Tistrella bauzanensis: one gene and its partner. The protein of the gene in region 2 interacts with the protein of the main gene of each other region in a pairwise test. Links are inferred from orthologs where the notes say so. Each region holds a gene or a part of one and is shown on either strand. Other genes may lie near its edges.

Evidence for each region.
Region 1: the proteins of mrdA (region 2) and IEW15_RS10990 interact in binary tests that used the Escherichia coli proteins (3 or more experiments, as listed by UniProt). The link is inferred for Tistrella bauzanensis from one-to-one orthologs.

The regions. Positions count from the first base shown.
Region 1 is NZ_BMDZ01000022.1:49,359-55,755, reverse strand. Bases 2,413-5,537 are described here. They hold IEW15_RS10990 (penicillin-binding protein 1A), read right to left. Parts: upstream 5,179-5,537; coding sequence 2,647-5,178; downstream 2,413-2,646. Other genes in these bases: IEW15_RS10985 (N-acetylmuramoyl-L-alanine amidase), read right to left, coding at 5,414-5,537. Also shown: IEW15_RS11005 (2OG-Fe dioxygenase family protein), read left to right, coding at 1-396; IEW15_RS11000 (alpha/beta hydrolase), read right to left, coding at 314-1,279; more of IEW15_RS10985, read right to left, coding at 5,538-6,397. UniProt on the Escherichia coli protein: Cell wall formation. Synthesis of cross-linked peptidoglycan from the lipid intermediates.
Region 2 is NZ_BMDZ01000017.1:66,535-72,799, forward strand. The notes cover bases 1,769-4,761. They hold mrdA (penicillin-binding protein 2), read left to right. Parts: upstream 1,769-2,250; coding sequence 2,251-4,272; downstream 4,273-4,761. Other genes in these bases: mreD (rod shape-determining protein MreD), read left to right, coding at 1,769-2,174; rodA (rod shape-determining protein RodA), read left to right, coding at 4,269-4,761. In the rest of the region: IEW15_RS09370 (rod shape-determining protein), read left to right, coding at 1-504; rod shape-determining protein MreC, read left to right, coding at 602-1,513; more of mreD, read left to right, coding at 1,659-1,768; more of rodA, read left to right, coding at 4,762-5,420; IEW15_RS09400 (phospholipase D-like domain-containing protein), read right to left, coding at 5,715-6,265. UniProt on the Escherichia coli protein: Catalyzes cross-linking of the peptidoglycan cell wall. Responsible for the determination of the rod shape of the cell. Is probably required for lateral peptidoglycan synthesis and maintenance of the correct diameter during lateral and centripetal growth.

The DNA of each region.
Region 1 (6,397 bases), on a different replicon or contig from region 2:
GTCGATCGCTGGCAGGTGAACGTCCATCAGGCACGGATCACCGCCACGCCGCACGACATCGGCAAGCCGGTGCCCGAAGGCGTGCATCGCGACGGCACCCGCTATTCACTGCTGCTGATGCTGAACCGGATCAATGTCGATGGCGGCCACAGCATCGTTCACGACAACGACAAGCGGCCGGTTTTTGAGCGCACCATGACCGATCCGGGCGATTTCATCATCCTGCTGGATCCGCTGACCTATCACGACGTCACCCCCATCACCCCGGCTGACGGCGTGAATGCGGCCTTCCGCGATATGCTGGTGGTGGAATTCAACCATTTGGACGGTCCGCAGGATGGCGCGGGCCGGCTGCCGGGGGCACCCCACCAGCCGCACGCGGCACCACCGCGCTGACAAAATCAGCGATCAGCCCAGCCACGCGCGGGTCCGGCCGGACACCCGGCGCGGTATAGGCGGCAATATTGGCCGCACGGTCGACCGGTGCCGGCTTGAAGACGTGGTTGAGCCCGCCCAGGATCTGGACCCGGGTTCCCTGCGGCCGGGCGCCCGCCAGCCGGCGGGCATCGGCCACGGTCACCTGAAGGTCGCGGTCGCCCTGAAGGATCAGCACCGGGCCGCGCAGGCTCTCGATGATCGCCGCCGGGTCGACGCCCAGCCACGAGATCAGATAGGGTTGCACGCTGGCCCGGAACAGCGGCGCCAGATCCAGCGGCACCCCGTCAACCTGCCGCCCGGCGATCAGTTCGGCCAGAATCCGGCGGGCGCGGCTGCGCGTGGCGTCATCCATCGGCGCCTGATCGATCTGCCGCGCCAGCGTGCGCCCGGCAGGCTCTCCGGCCGTCGCCGCCAGGATCACGCCATCGGCTGCCACGCGGCGGGCAGCCAGCAGGGCCAGCAGGCCGCCTTCGCTGTGGCCCATGGTCACGACAGCGGCACCCGCCGCCAGCCTGCGCGCCGCCCGTGTCCAGCGCGCGGCATCGCCCGCCAGCATGTCGAGCGTCATCGCCGCCTCATCCGGGGCGGCGGCAGCGCTGGCGCCCACGCCCCGCTTGTCCACGCGCAAACTGGCGATGCCACGGCCCGCCAGATCCTCGGCCAGCGCGCGCTGCATGTCGGTGCGAAATCCCGGCTGGTTGCCGTCGCGGTCCGTGGGCCCCGACCCGGCCAGCATCAGCACCACGGGCAGGGCGGCGTCGGCACTGGCGGCACAGGGAAATGCAAAGCTGCCAAACAGCTCCGGCGCGTCGGGCGCGGGAGACGCGGTGATCGCAATCACGCGTTCACACATGTCCGCCGCCAGGACGGGGGATGCGTCCTGCGCGCGGCCATGGCCCGAAAACAGCACGGCCGTGGCAGCAAGCGCCGCCACGGCCGTGATGACCGGAAGACCTGCCAGCCTGAGGGGCCGGCACCGCATCAGTCCAGATCACCGACATCGCCGGAACGACCCTCGACGCGGGCGGACAATGCCGCCTGCATGAAGGCATCCAGGTCACCATCCAGCACCGCCTGGGTGTTGCCGGTTTCAACCCCGGTGCGCAGATCCTTCACCATCTGATAGGGATGCAGCACATAGGAGCGGATCTGGTGACCCCAGCCGATATCGCTCTTGGCATCCGCTTCCGCCTGGGCCTTTTCCTCGCGCATGCGGATTTCGCGCTCGTACAGCCGCGCCTTCAGCATGCCCATCGCGGTCGCACGGTTCTTGTGCTGCGACCGGTCCTGCTGGCACTGCACCACGATGCCGGTCGGGACATGGGTGATGCGGATCGCGCTGTCGGTCCGGTTGACGTGCTGGCCACCAGCGCCCGATGCCCGATAGGTATCGATGCGCAGATCCTTGTCGAGGATCTCGATATTGATGGTGTCGTCGATCACCGGATAGACATGCACGGCGGCAAAGCTCGTCTGACGACGGGCCTGGCTGTCGAATGGCGAAATCCGCACCAGACGATGCACGCCGGTCTCGGTCTTCGACCAGCCGAAGGCGTTCTGGCCCTTGATCTGAAGCGTCGCCGACTTGATGCCCGCCTCTTCTCCGTCGGTTTCTTCAACGATCTCGGTCTTGTAGCCATGGCCTTCCGCCCAGCGCGTATACATGCGCAACAGCATCAGGGCCCAATCCTGGCTTTCGGTGCCGCCGGCGCCGGCATGCACCTCCAGATAGGCGTCGTTGCCGTCGACCTCGCCCGAGAGCAGGCTTTCGACCTTCAGGGTCAGAAGATCCTGATGCAGCCGGGCAAGCGAAGCCTGCGCTTCGTCGACCACACTGTCATCTTCTTCCATCTCGCCCAGTTCGGCGAGTTCCAGATCATCGCGGAACGCCTGATCCAGCTTGCGATAGCGCTCCACCGCGCCATCCAGCTGGGTGCGTTCGCGCATCACCTTCTGCGCGCGCGCCGGGTCATCCCAGAGCTTGGGGTCTTCCGAGAGAGCGTTCAGCTCTTCGAGCCGAATAAGCGCGTTCTCCCAGTCAAAGATACCTCCTCAGCAGCCCGAAGGTCTGCTCGATCTCGTCGGCCAGCGACTTGATCTCGGCGCGCATGTGCACGTCCTCCTGTTGATGGGGCAGGCCACGGCCGGAGCCAGGCCGTCAAGATGTTCACGCCATGTCCATGATGCGGTCAGGGCAACCGGCGCCGCTCAGTACAAACCGCCCGGGCCCGGGACGTTGGCACCGCCATAGGGGCTGGGCGGGCGACCGGTCGACGATCCATCGCCGCCAGGTGCCACATCGTTCAGATAGTCATCATAGGCCGCCTCGCCGGCAACCGTGGTCGGCTCGGTGCCGGGTTTGAACGCCTCGGTGATCACCGAGGCGGTGCCGGGACCGGGCAGCAGACCGGTTTTGGCATCGATGCGGACCAGCCTGATACCGCTCGGCGTGCGGAATGGTGTGGCCGGCGCGTTGCTGAGCGCGCCCTTCATGAACTCGATCCAGATCGGCAGTGCCGCAGATGCGCCCTGCTCCTTGTCGCCGAGCGACCGTGGCGTGTCGAAACCGACATAGACGCCCACCACGAGATCGGGGCTGAAGCCCATAAACCAGGCATCGAAGCTGTCATTGGTGGTACCGGTCTTGCCCGCCAGCGGCTTGCCGATCGATGCAGCGCGCCGGCCGGTGCCGCGCTGGATGACGCCTTCCATCACATGCACAAGCTGATAGGCATCGCGCGGGTCCAGCACCTGCTCACGCGCATCGGGCAGGCGCGGTGCCTGCAATCCAGGCTGCCAGGCTGCTACAGAACAAGCCTCGCAAGGACGCTGATCGCGGCGATAGATCGTCTTGCCCTCGCGATCCTGAACCCGTTCGATCAGCGCCGGTTCCACGCGCCTGCCGCCATTCACCACCATGGCATAGGCGGTCGACAGCCGCATCAGCGTGGTCTCGCCGGCGCCGAGCGCCGTCGATAGATAGGCCGGCCAGTCGCCGATGTTCAACCGCCGCGACAGATCGGCGATGGTATCGGCGCCAAGCTCGCGCGCCAGACGCACCGTCATCAGATTGCGCGACTGTTCAACGCCCACCCGCAGGGTCGAGGGTCCATAGAAACGGCCGCTGTAATTCTTCGGCCGCCAGGTCTCTAGCCCTGCCCCCTGCTCCAGCGCCAGGGGCGCGTCCTGCACGATCGATGCCGGCGTCCAGCCATGCTCGAAGGCCGACAGATACACGAACGGCTTGAACGACGATCCCGGCTGGCGCTGCGCCTGGGTCACGCGGTTGAACTCGCTGGCGGCGAAATTGAAGCCGCCGGTCATCGCCAGCACCCGTCCGGTATGCGGGTCCATGGCGACGATCCCGCCTGAGACATCAGGCACCTGGACCAGCTTCAGGGCGGTGGCGGCGGGCTTCGGTGCCGGCGCCTCGCCGTCTTCGGCACGACGTTCGGCTTCGGCCGCGATCTCGGTCGGGTCGTTGGCTGGCGCCACAGCGACGACATCGCCCACCGATACCACCTCGTCGACCGCCCGGACCGCCGGTCCACGCCGGTCGACCGACACGTATTTCCGCGCCCATTTCACCGCGTCGAGATCCAGCGTGCCGGCGGAACCATCGGCGAAAGCCAGCCGCGCGGTGCTTTTCGACGCCTCAACCACCGCCGCATAGCGCCAACCTGGTACCAGCGGGTGGTCGCGGCCCAGATCGGTCAGCTTTTTGGTCATCGCCTCCGCATCGGTGGCATCGACGGTCGACACAGCCCCCCGATAGCCATGACGGCGGTCATAGGACACCAGACCGTCACGCAGCGATTTGTCGGCCAGCGCCTGCATCTTGGGGTCGACCGTGGTCAGAACGCTGAGCCCACCTTCATAGAGCGCATCCGTGCCGAAGCGGTTGGCAAGATCGCGGCGGACCTCTTCGACAAAATAATCGGCGCGTGCCAGATCCTCGCCGCCACGCGGCCGGGTGACCAGCGGCGTGGCCCGGGCAGTCTCGGCATCCTGTGGCGTCAGATAGCCATCCTCGGCCATGCGACCCAGAACCCAGTCCCGCCGGGCCTTGGCGGCGTCGGCGCGGCGGATGGGATGATAATTGTTCGGCGCCTTGGGCAGTGCCGCCAGATAGGCGGCTTCCTCAGGCGTCAACTCGTCCAGCGACTTGTCGAAATATTCCAGCGCAGCAGCGCCCACGCCATAGGCGCCATAGCCCAGATAGATCTCGTTCAGATACAGCTCAAGGATGTGATCCTTACTGAAGGCACGCTCGATCCTGAGCGAGAGCAGCGCCTCCTTGACCTTGCGCTCGATCGAGACCTCGTTGGTCAGCAGGAAATTCTTGGCCACCTGCTGGGTGATCGTCGAGGCGCCGATCGGCCGGCGATCGCTGGCGATGTTATCGATATTGGTGACCGCCGCCCGGAGAATGGCGACCACGTCGATACCGGGGTGCTGATAGAAATTCTGATCCTCGGCGGCGATGAAGGCATTCTTCACCACCTCGGGGATCGCCTCGATCGGCACGAAAACCCGCTTCTCGCGCGCATATTCATCCAGCAACCGGCCATCACCGGCATAGACCCGGGTCACGGTCGCGGGCTGGTAATCGGCCAGTTGGTCGAAATTCGGCAGGTCGCCATCATACATCGTCACGCCGTAATACAGCGCAGCGCCGCCCGCGACCAGAAGCAGGATAAAAGCGGTCAGAAGAACACCGAACAGGCGGATCAGGCTCATGAGCTGCGCATGTCCGCAGGCTTCAGCCGGCGGCTCCCAGATGATTGACGGTCACTGCCGACCGATGATGAACGGCCGGCATGACGATTGGCCGGGAGTGTGGCGACGATGCGCGCCCGCGTCAATCGCAGGCCTGTGTGCCGTGCATTGCAAGGATCGCAGGCATGGCGTCGTCCAGCCGATGCGTGGGTCGCCCTCCGGCCATCTGGCCCCTGACCGCCGCGGGCGCCGCAGATCAGAGCCGGCTCCAGGTCTGCTCGGCCGCGAAGAACTGATCGACGGCAGACACCATGCCGCGCACCAGTCGCGACCGGTGCGACGGATCCTGAAGCACCTTTTCATCCTGCCGGTTCGACAGGAAGCCGGTTTCGATCAGCACCGACGGCATGTCGGGCGCCTTCAGCACCGCAAACCCGGCCGACCGGACCGGCTTGCGCAGCAATTCCGTATGCGGTTGAACCTGACCGATGATATGGCCGGCAAAGCGGGCGGAGAGGTTCATGGTCTCACGCCGCGCAAGATCGATCAGGATCGATGTCACCTCGGCGCTTTCCGTCGACAGGTCGACGCCGGCGATCAGATCGGCCTTGTTCTCGCTGTCGGCCAGTTCGGCGGCAACGCCGTCCGAGGCGCGTTCGGACAGGGTATAGATCGAGAGCCCCCGGGTGCGGGGATTGCCCACCGAGTCCGCATGGATCGAGATGAACAGCTCGGCATCGGCGGCCCGTGCGATCGACACCCGGTCGCGCAGGCGGATGAAAATATCGCGGTCACGTGTCAGTACCGGCTTGTAGCGGCCGGTCTTTTCCAGTTCCACGGCCAGTGCCTTGGCGAAGGCGAGCGTGATCGACTTTTCCTGAACGCCGGAAATGCCGATCGCACCCGGATCGATGCCGCCATGGCCGGCGTCGATGGCGACCACCCGACGGCCGTCGGCGCGCTGACGCGGCTTCACCGCATCGGGCAGCGCCGGCGCGGCGCTCAAGGTCTGCGACGCGGCCGAGGGTGAGGCCGCGGCAACCTTGGTGCCGTCGAAGCGGTCCTCGGGCTCGCCCTTCAGCGTCGCTTTCGCGAAGGCCTGGGGCGTGGTGCGTGACAGGTCGACCACGAAGCGCGGCGGCATGCCGTCCTGGGCCGGCAATACGAACATGGCGTCGATCTGTGACGGCTGGGTCAGATCCAGCACCATGCGATAGACACCGGGCTCGAACAATCCCAC
Region 2 (6,265 bases):
TATTCGCGGTCCGTGCGTGTGGGCGGCGACAAGATGGATGAGGCGATCATCGCTTATATCCGTCGCAACCATAACCTGCTGATCGGCGAGTCGAGCGCCGAACGGATCAAGACCGAGATCGGATCGGCCTGCCCGCCGGCCGATGGCGACGGCAAGGTGCTGCAGATCAAGGGCCGTGACCTGATGCACGGCGTGCCGCGCGAGATCGTGATCACGGAACGCCAGATCGCCGAAAGCCTGACCGAGCCCGTGGGCGCGATCGTCGAGTCGGTGAAGGTGGCGCTGGAGCATACCGCCCCCGAACTGGCGGCCGACATCGTCGACAAGGGCATCGTGCTGACCGGTGGTGGCGCGCTGCTGGGCAATCTGGACCTGGTGCTGCGCAATGCGACTGGCCTGCCGGTCTCGATCGCCGACGATCCGCTGTCCTGCGTGGCTCTGGGCACCGGCCGGGCGCTGGAAGAGATGAAAAAGCTGAAACACGTTCTGTACGAGCAGTACTGACCGCTCAGAATGCTCACGCGACCGGCCGGTGGTATATCGGCCGGTCTCGTGTCATGCTTGATAGCGAGACGAACCCCTGCTTTGGGGAGATCGGACCGTGAAGCCCTTCGGATATGGCCGCGCCGTGGCCCAACCGCTTCGCCAACTGGCGCACCGTTTTGCCTTCGGTGCGCTGATGATCGGGGCGGTGGGGTTGATGATCGCGACCCGTTTCGATGTCGTGCCGGCAACCCAGCTGCGCACCACGATCGCCGACGCCGCAGCCCCGGCGCTGGAGCTGTTCTCGCGTCCGGTGGCCAGCCTGACCGGCCTGACTGACCGCATCGACGACCTGACCAATCTGGCCGCCGAGAACACCCGGCTGACCGAGCAGAACGAACGCCTGCGCCATTGGGAGCAGGTTGCCCTGCGGCTGGCGGCCGAGAACACCGCGCTCCGGCGCCAGTTGGGTGTGGTGCCGGATCCGGAACAGCGCTTCCTGTCGGCTCGCATTCTGGCCGATACCGGCGGCCCCTTCGTGCGCACCCTGCTGATTTCCGCCGGCGCCCGCGACGGCATGGCCCGTGACGGCATCGCCGTCACCTCGGCCGGGCTGGTCGGGCGGGTGATCCAGGTGGGTGAAACCTCGTCGCGGCTGCTGCTGCTGTCGGACCTGAACAGTCGGGTGCCGGTGACGGTTGAAACCGCCGACGGCACCGGACAGCGGGCGATTCTGGCCGGCGACAATTCGTCGCGCCCGGCACTGGCCTATCTGCCGGCCCATGCCCTGCCGCAGGTCGGCGCGCGCGTCGTGACATCGGGGGAGGGCGGTGTGTTCCCGCCTGGTCTGGCCGTCGGCCGGGTGATGGCCATCGATGACGGCATGGCCCGGGTCGAGCCGTTCGTGGATTGGCGGCGGCTCGATTTCGTGCGCATCCTGCTCGGCACCGAATTCGAGCCGGCGAGGGTTCCGGAACCGTCTCCGGCCCTGCCTGTGCCGCCGACCCCGGCCCCGACCTCCGCGCGCTGAGGATGACGTCCCTGTGACCGTGCCAGCTTCCACGAATACGATGGCCCCATGAAGGTGACGTCGGAGTGACATTGTCCCTCGGTGGCGGCAATGCCGCGGAGACCGGCGGGCTCTGCCGCCGTGGCGGCATGGCGGGCGCGCGGCGATGAACGAGACCCTGCTTCAGAAACTCGACCACTGGGTGCGTGCGGCGGTGCCGTTTCTGGTCAGCCTGGCGCTGGTGCTGATGGCCGCTGCCCCCTGGTATCGGCTGGGCGGCACCGCGATGATGCCCTGGGCGGCCTTGATCGCGGTGACGTATTGGAGCATCTATCGTCCTGACCGGCTGCCTTACTGGGCGGTGTTCATTCTGGGACTGGTCGAGGACGCCATCGGCTGGGGTCCGCTTGGACAGACGGCGCTGGTGCTGCTGGTGGTGCGCGGCATGCTGGTCAGCCAGCGCAAGGTGTTCCGCGGCAAATCGTTCCTGCTGATCTGGGCGGCGTTTGCGGCGGTGGCCTTCGTTGCCTGCGGCCTCGTCTGGCTGACCACCATGATCTATGCCTGGACGGCGCTGTCGCCGGCCCCGGCGATCGCCCAGTGGGCGGCGAGCGTCGCCGCCTATCCGCCGGCAGCCTGGCTGCTGGGCCAGATCCACGCGCTGGCACTGCGCCGGCGCTGATATCCCTGACGTCGCCATGGCGTGCCGGCCCGCCTTGGGCCCGTGCCTGTGATCCCGGCATGATGCGGAAGCCCCGATGCGCGAAGAACAGAACCGACACAGGCTGATCACCCGCCGCACCCTGCTTCTGGGTGGTGCGCAGGTGCTGCTGACCGGCGTGCTGGGTGCCCGCATGTGGTATCTGCAGGTGTCCGAAGCTGCCCGCTATCGCACGTTGGCCGACGATAACCGGATCAGCCTGCGCCTGCTGGCGCCGCCGCGCGGCCGGATCTTCGATCGCGACGGCCGGGTGCTGGCCCTGAACCGCGAGAATTACCGCCTGCTGGTGGTGCCCGAACAGGCAACCAATCTGCAACAGGTGCTGACCAGCCTGTCGGAACTGGTCGATCTGCCCGAGGAGATGCAGGCCCGGGTGCTGCGGGATGCCGAGCGCCGTCGCCGCTTTGCGGCCCTGCCGGTGCGCGACAATCTGACCTGGGACGAGGTCGCCAAGGTCGAGGTCAACGGCCCCGATCTGGCCGGCGTGATGATCGATGTCGGGCTGGCGCGCGAATATCCGATGGGATCGACCATGGCCCATATCGTGGGCTATGTCGGCGCACCGTCGGAGAAGGATCTCGATGGCGATCCGCTGCTGGGACTGCCCGATTTCCGGATCGGCAAATCGGGCATCGAGCGGGCAGCGGACCTGCGGTTGCGTGGCCGGGCGGGTAATATCCGCGTGGAGGTGAACGCCTTCGGCCGTGAGATCCGCGAGTTGGACCGCAGCGAGGGCGTGGCTGGCGACGACGTTCAACTGACGCTGGATGCCGATCTTCAGACCTTCGCCACCGCGCGGCTCGCCTTCGACAGCGCGGCGGCGGTGGTGATGGACATCCATTCCGGCGACATTCTGGCGCTGGCCTCGGTGCCGACATTCGATCCCACCCTGTTCGACCGCGGCATTTCGATCGCCCAATGGACCGAGCTGATCTCGAACCCGCGGGCGCCGCTGATCAACAAGGCGATGGGCGGCCAGTATCCCCCCGGATCGACCTTCAAGATGGTGGTGGCGCTGGCGGCGCTGGAATCGGGCGTCATCTCGCGCGATCACACCGTGTTCTGCCCCGGCCATCTGGATATGGGTGACAACCGCTTTCATTGCTGGCGGCGTGGCGGCCATGGCGAGGTCGGGCTGGTTGAAGCCATCGCCCAGTCCTGTGACGTGTTTTTTTATGACATCGCCCGCCGGGTGGGGATCGATGCGATCGCGGCCATGGGCCAGCGTTTTGGCATGGGCCACCGGCTGCAGATCGGCCTGCCGGGCGAACAGTCGGGCCTCATGCCGACCAAGGACTGGAAGCAGGCGGCGCGTGGGCGTGGCTGGACGCAGGGCGAGACCCTGATCGCCGGCATCGGCCAGGGTTATGTGTTGAGCACGCCGCTGCAACTGGCGGTGATGACCGCGCGCCTGGCCAATGGCGGACGGGCGGTGGTGCCGCGGCTGTATCGCGAGATCGACGATGCCCGCGCGGCAGGGGCGAGCCTGTGGAATGCCGCAGTGCCGATGGCCGATGACGGCAGCGTCGGCGATACGCCGCTGCCGATGCCCGAAAGCGGCCTGCAGATGGCGGATGCGATCGGCGTCGACCGCACCAATCTGGAACTTGTGCTGGAAGGCATGCGGCGGGTGATCAACCATCGCCGCGGCACGGCGCACAAGGCCCGGATCGAGGATCCGGCCTATGCCTTCGCCGGCAAGACCGGCACCGCGCAGGTCCGACGGATCACCCGGGCGGAGCGCGACAGCGGCCGCTATAAATCCGAGGACGTGCCCTGGCTGGAACGCGACCACGCCCTGTTCGTGGGCTTCGCCCCGCTGCACGCCCCCCGCTATGCCTGTTCCTGCATCATCGAGCATGGCGGCAGCGGCAGCGGCGTGGCGGCGCCGGTGGTGGCCGATATCCTGCGGGCCACCATAGCGCTTGGCGCCGAGCGTGATCGGCGCCGGAGCGCTCCGCCCACACCACCGCCATCTGATGCCACGCGCCCGGCCAGCCCCGGCGGCCGGGTGGCCAGCCGGACCGGTGGCGGGACCACCGGGGGAGACAGGATATGAGCCTGCATGACGCCACGGCGCCGGCCCGCCTGACATTGGCACAGCGTATCCGGTCGTTTGGCTGGGGCCTGCTGGTGCTGCTGTCGCTGGTGGCCGGCACCGGCTTCCTGATCCTGTATTCGGCGGCCAATGGCAGCCTGAGCCCCTGGGCCAATGCCCAGATGATCCGCTTCGCCATCGGCACGGCGCTGATGATCGTGATCGGGCTGACCGATCTGAAGCTGTGGCTGAAACTCGCCTATCCGCTCTATGGTCTGGCCTTCGTGCTGCTGGTGGCGGTGGAGATCATGGGTGATATCGGCATGGGCGCCCAGCGTTGGATCGATCTCGGCTTCTTCCAGATTCAGCCGTCCGAGGTGATGAAGATCGCCATCGTGCTGGCGCTGGCCCGGTATTTTCATGGCCGCACCGCCGAGGATATCCGCCGGCCGGTGACCCTGCTGCCACCGCTGGTGATGGTGTTGCTGCCGGCCCTGCTGGTGCTGCGCCAGCCCGACCTTGGCACCACCGGCATGCTTGTCCTGGGGGCCGGCGCCATTTTCTTCGCGGCGGGTGTCCGGGCGTGGAAATTTATCGTGGTGCTGGCGCTGTTCGGCGCCATGGTGCCGGTCGGCTGGACGATGCTGCATCAATATCAGCGCGAGCGCGTGATGACCTTCATGGATCCGTCGCGCGATCCGTTGGGGGCCGGGTATCACATCACCCAATCCAAGATTGCGCTGGGATCGGGGGGCGTCACTGGCAAGGGCTTCATGCAGGGCACCCAGAGCCATCTGTCATTCCTGCCCGAGAAGCAGACCGATTTCATCTTCACCATGTATGCCGAGGAGTTCGGCCTGATCGGCGGTATCGCCCTGCTGATCCTATTCATTTCGGTGGTGATGTATGCGCTCAGCGTGTCGCTGCGCGCCCGCACGGTGTTCGGCCGGCTGGTGGCGGTGGGGGTGGGATCGACCTTCTTCCTGTATTACTTCATCAATATCGCGATGGTGATGGGGCTGATCCCGGTGGTGGGCGTGCCGCTGCCGCTGGTGTCCTATGGCGGCACGGCAATGTTGACCCTGATGATCGCCTTCGGCCTGCTGGCCTGCGTGAACACCCATCGCGATGTCCAACTGCGCCGCCAGCCGGGGCTGGAAGGCTATTAGTCGCGACAGATCAGGGCGTTGGATGGACAGGCCCGACGGCTTGTCGAAAAAACGTCGCAAGCCGCCACGAAAACCTCTTGGCAGCCCCGCCATCGCTTGCTATAAGCCGCCCACCGCAGCACTGCGGGCGCATAGCTCAGTTGGTAGAGCAGCTGACTCTTAATCAGCGGGTCCAAGGTTCGAGCCCTTGTGCGCCCACCAAATTAGAACAAGGGGTTACGCCGGATATGGCGTAACCCCTTTTCTGTGGTCTGCATATCGGTTCGAGCGTTTCGCAGATCCGTGACGCCGGCCTTACCGCACCTGCCGCCGTCTCAGGCGGCGGGGCAGGCGCCAGTTGCGGAACAGGCCGCGTTTGTGCAGCGGCTCGAAGATCGCATCAGGGCCTTCCGGGTCCAGGATCTCGTTATCGGCCAGCCAGATCTCGGTGGCCGAAAGCTCAGGCAGTTCATAGGGCCGCAGGCTGCGGCCCGGCCCGCGCAGATCCTCGATCGCGGCGATCATCGAGCCCAGGGCGTCGTGGCGTTCGGCGACCATTTCGGGCGTCGTGCCCAGATGCTCGGCCAGCAGATCGTTGCGGATATCGGCGATGCTGGCCTGAAGCCCGGCATTGGCGGGAAGGTCGGTGTCGATCACCACGTCGCATTCCGTATCCAGCCGCATCGACCGGTTGTTGAAGTTCGACGAGCCGATCCGCAGATAGCGGTTGTCGACGATGGTGATCTTGGCGTGGACATAGATCGGTGCGCCGCCTTCGGTGTGGGGATGATAGACCTTCAGCCGGCCATGCCGGTCGATGCGGCGCAGCGCCTCGATCAGCCGGGCGCGGGCGGTGTCCATCGCCA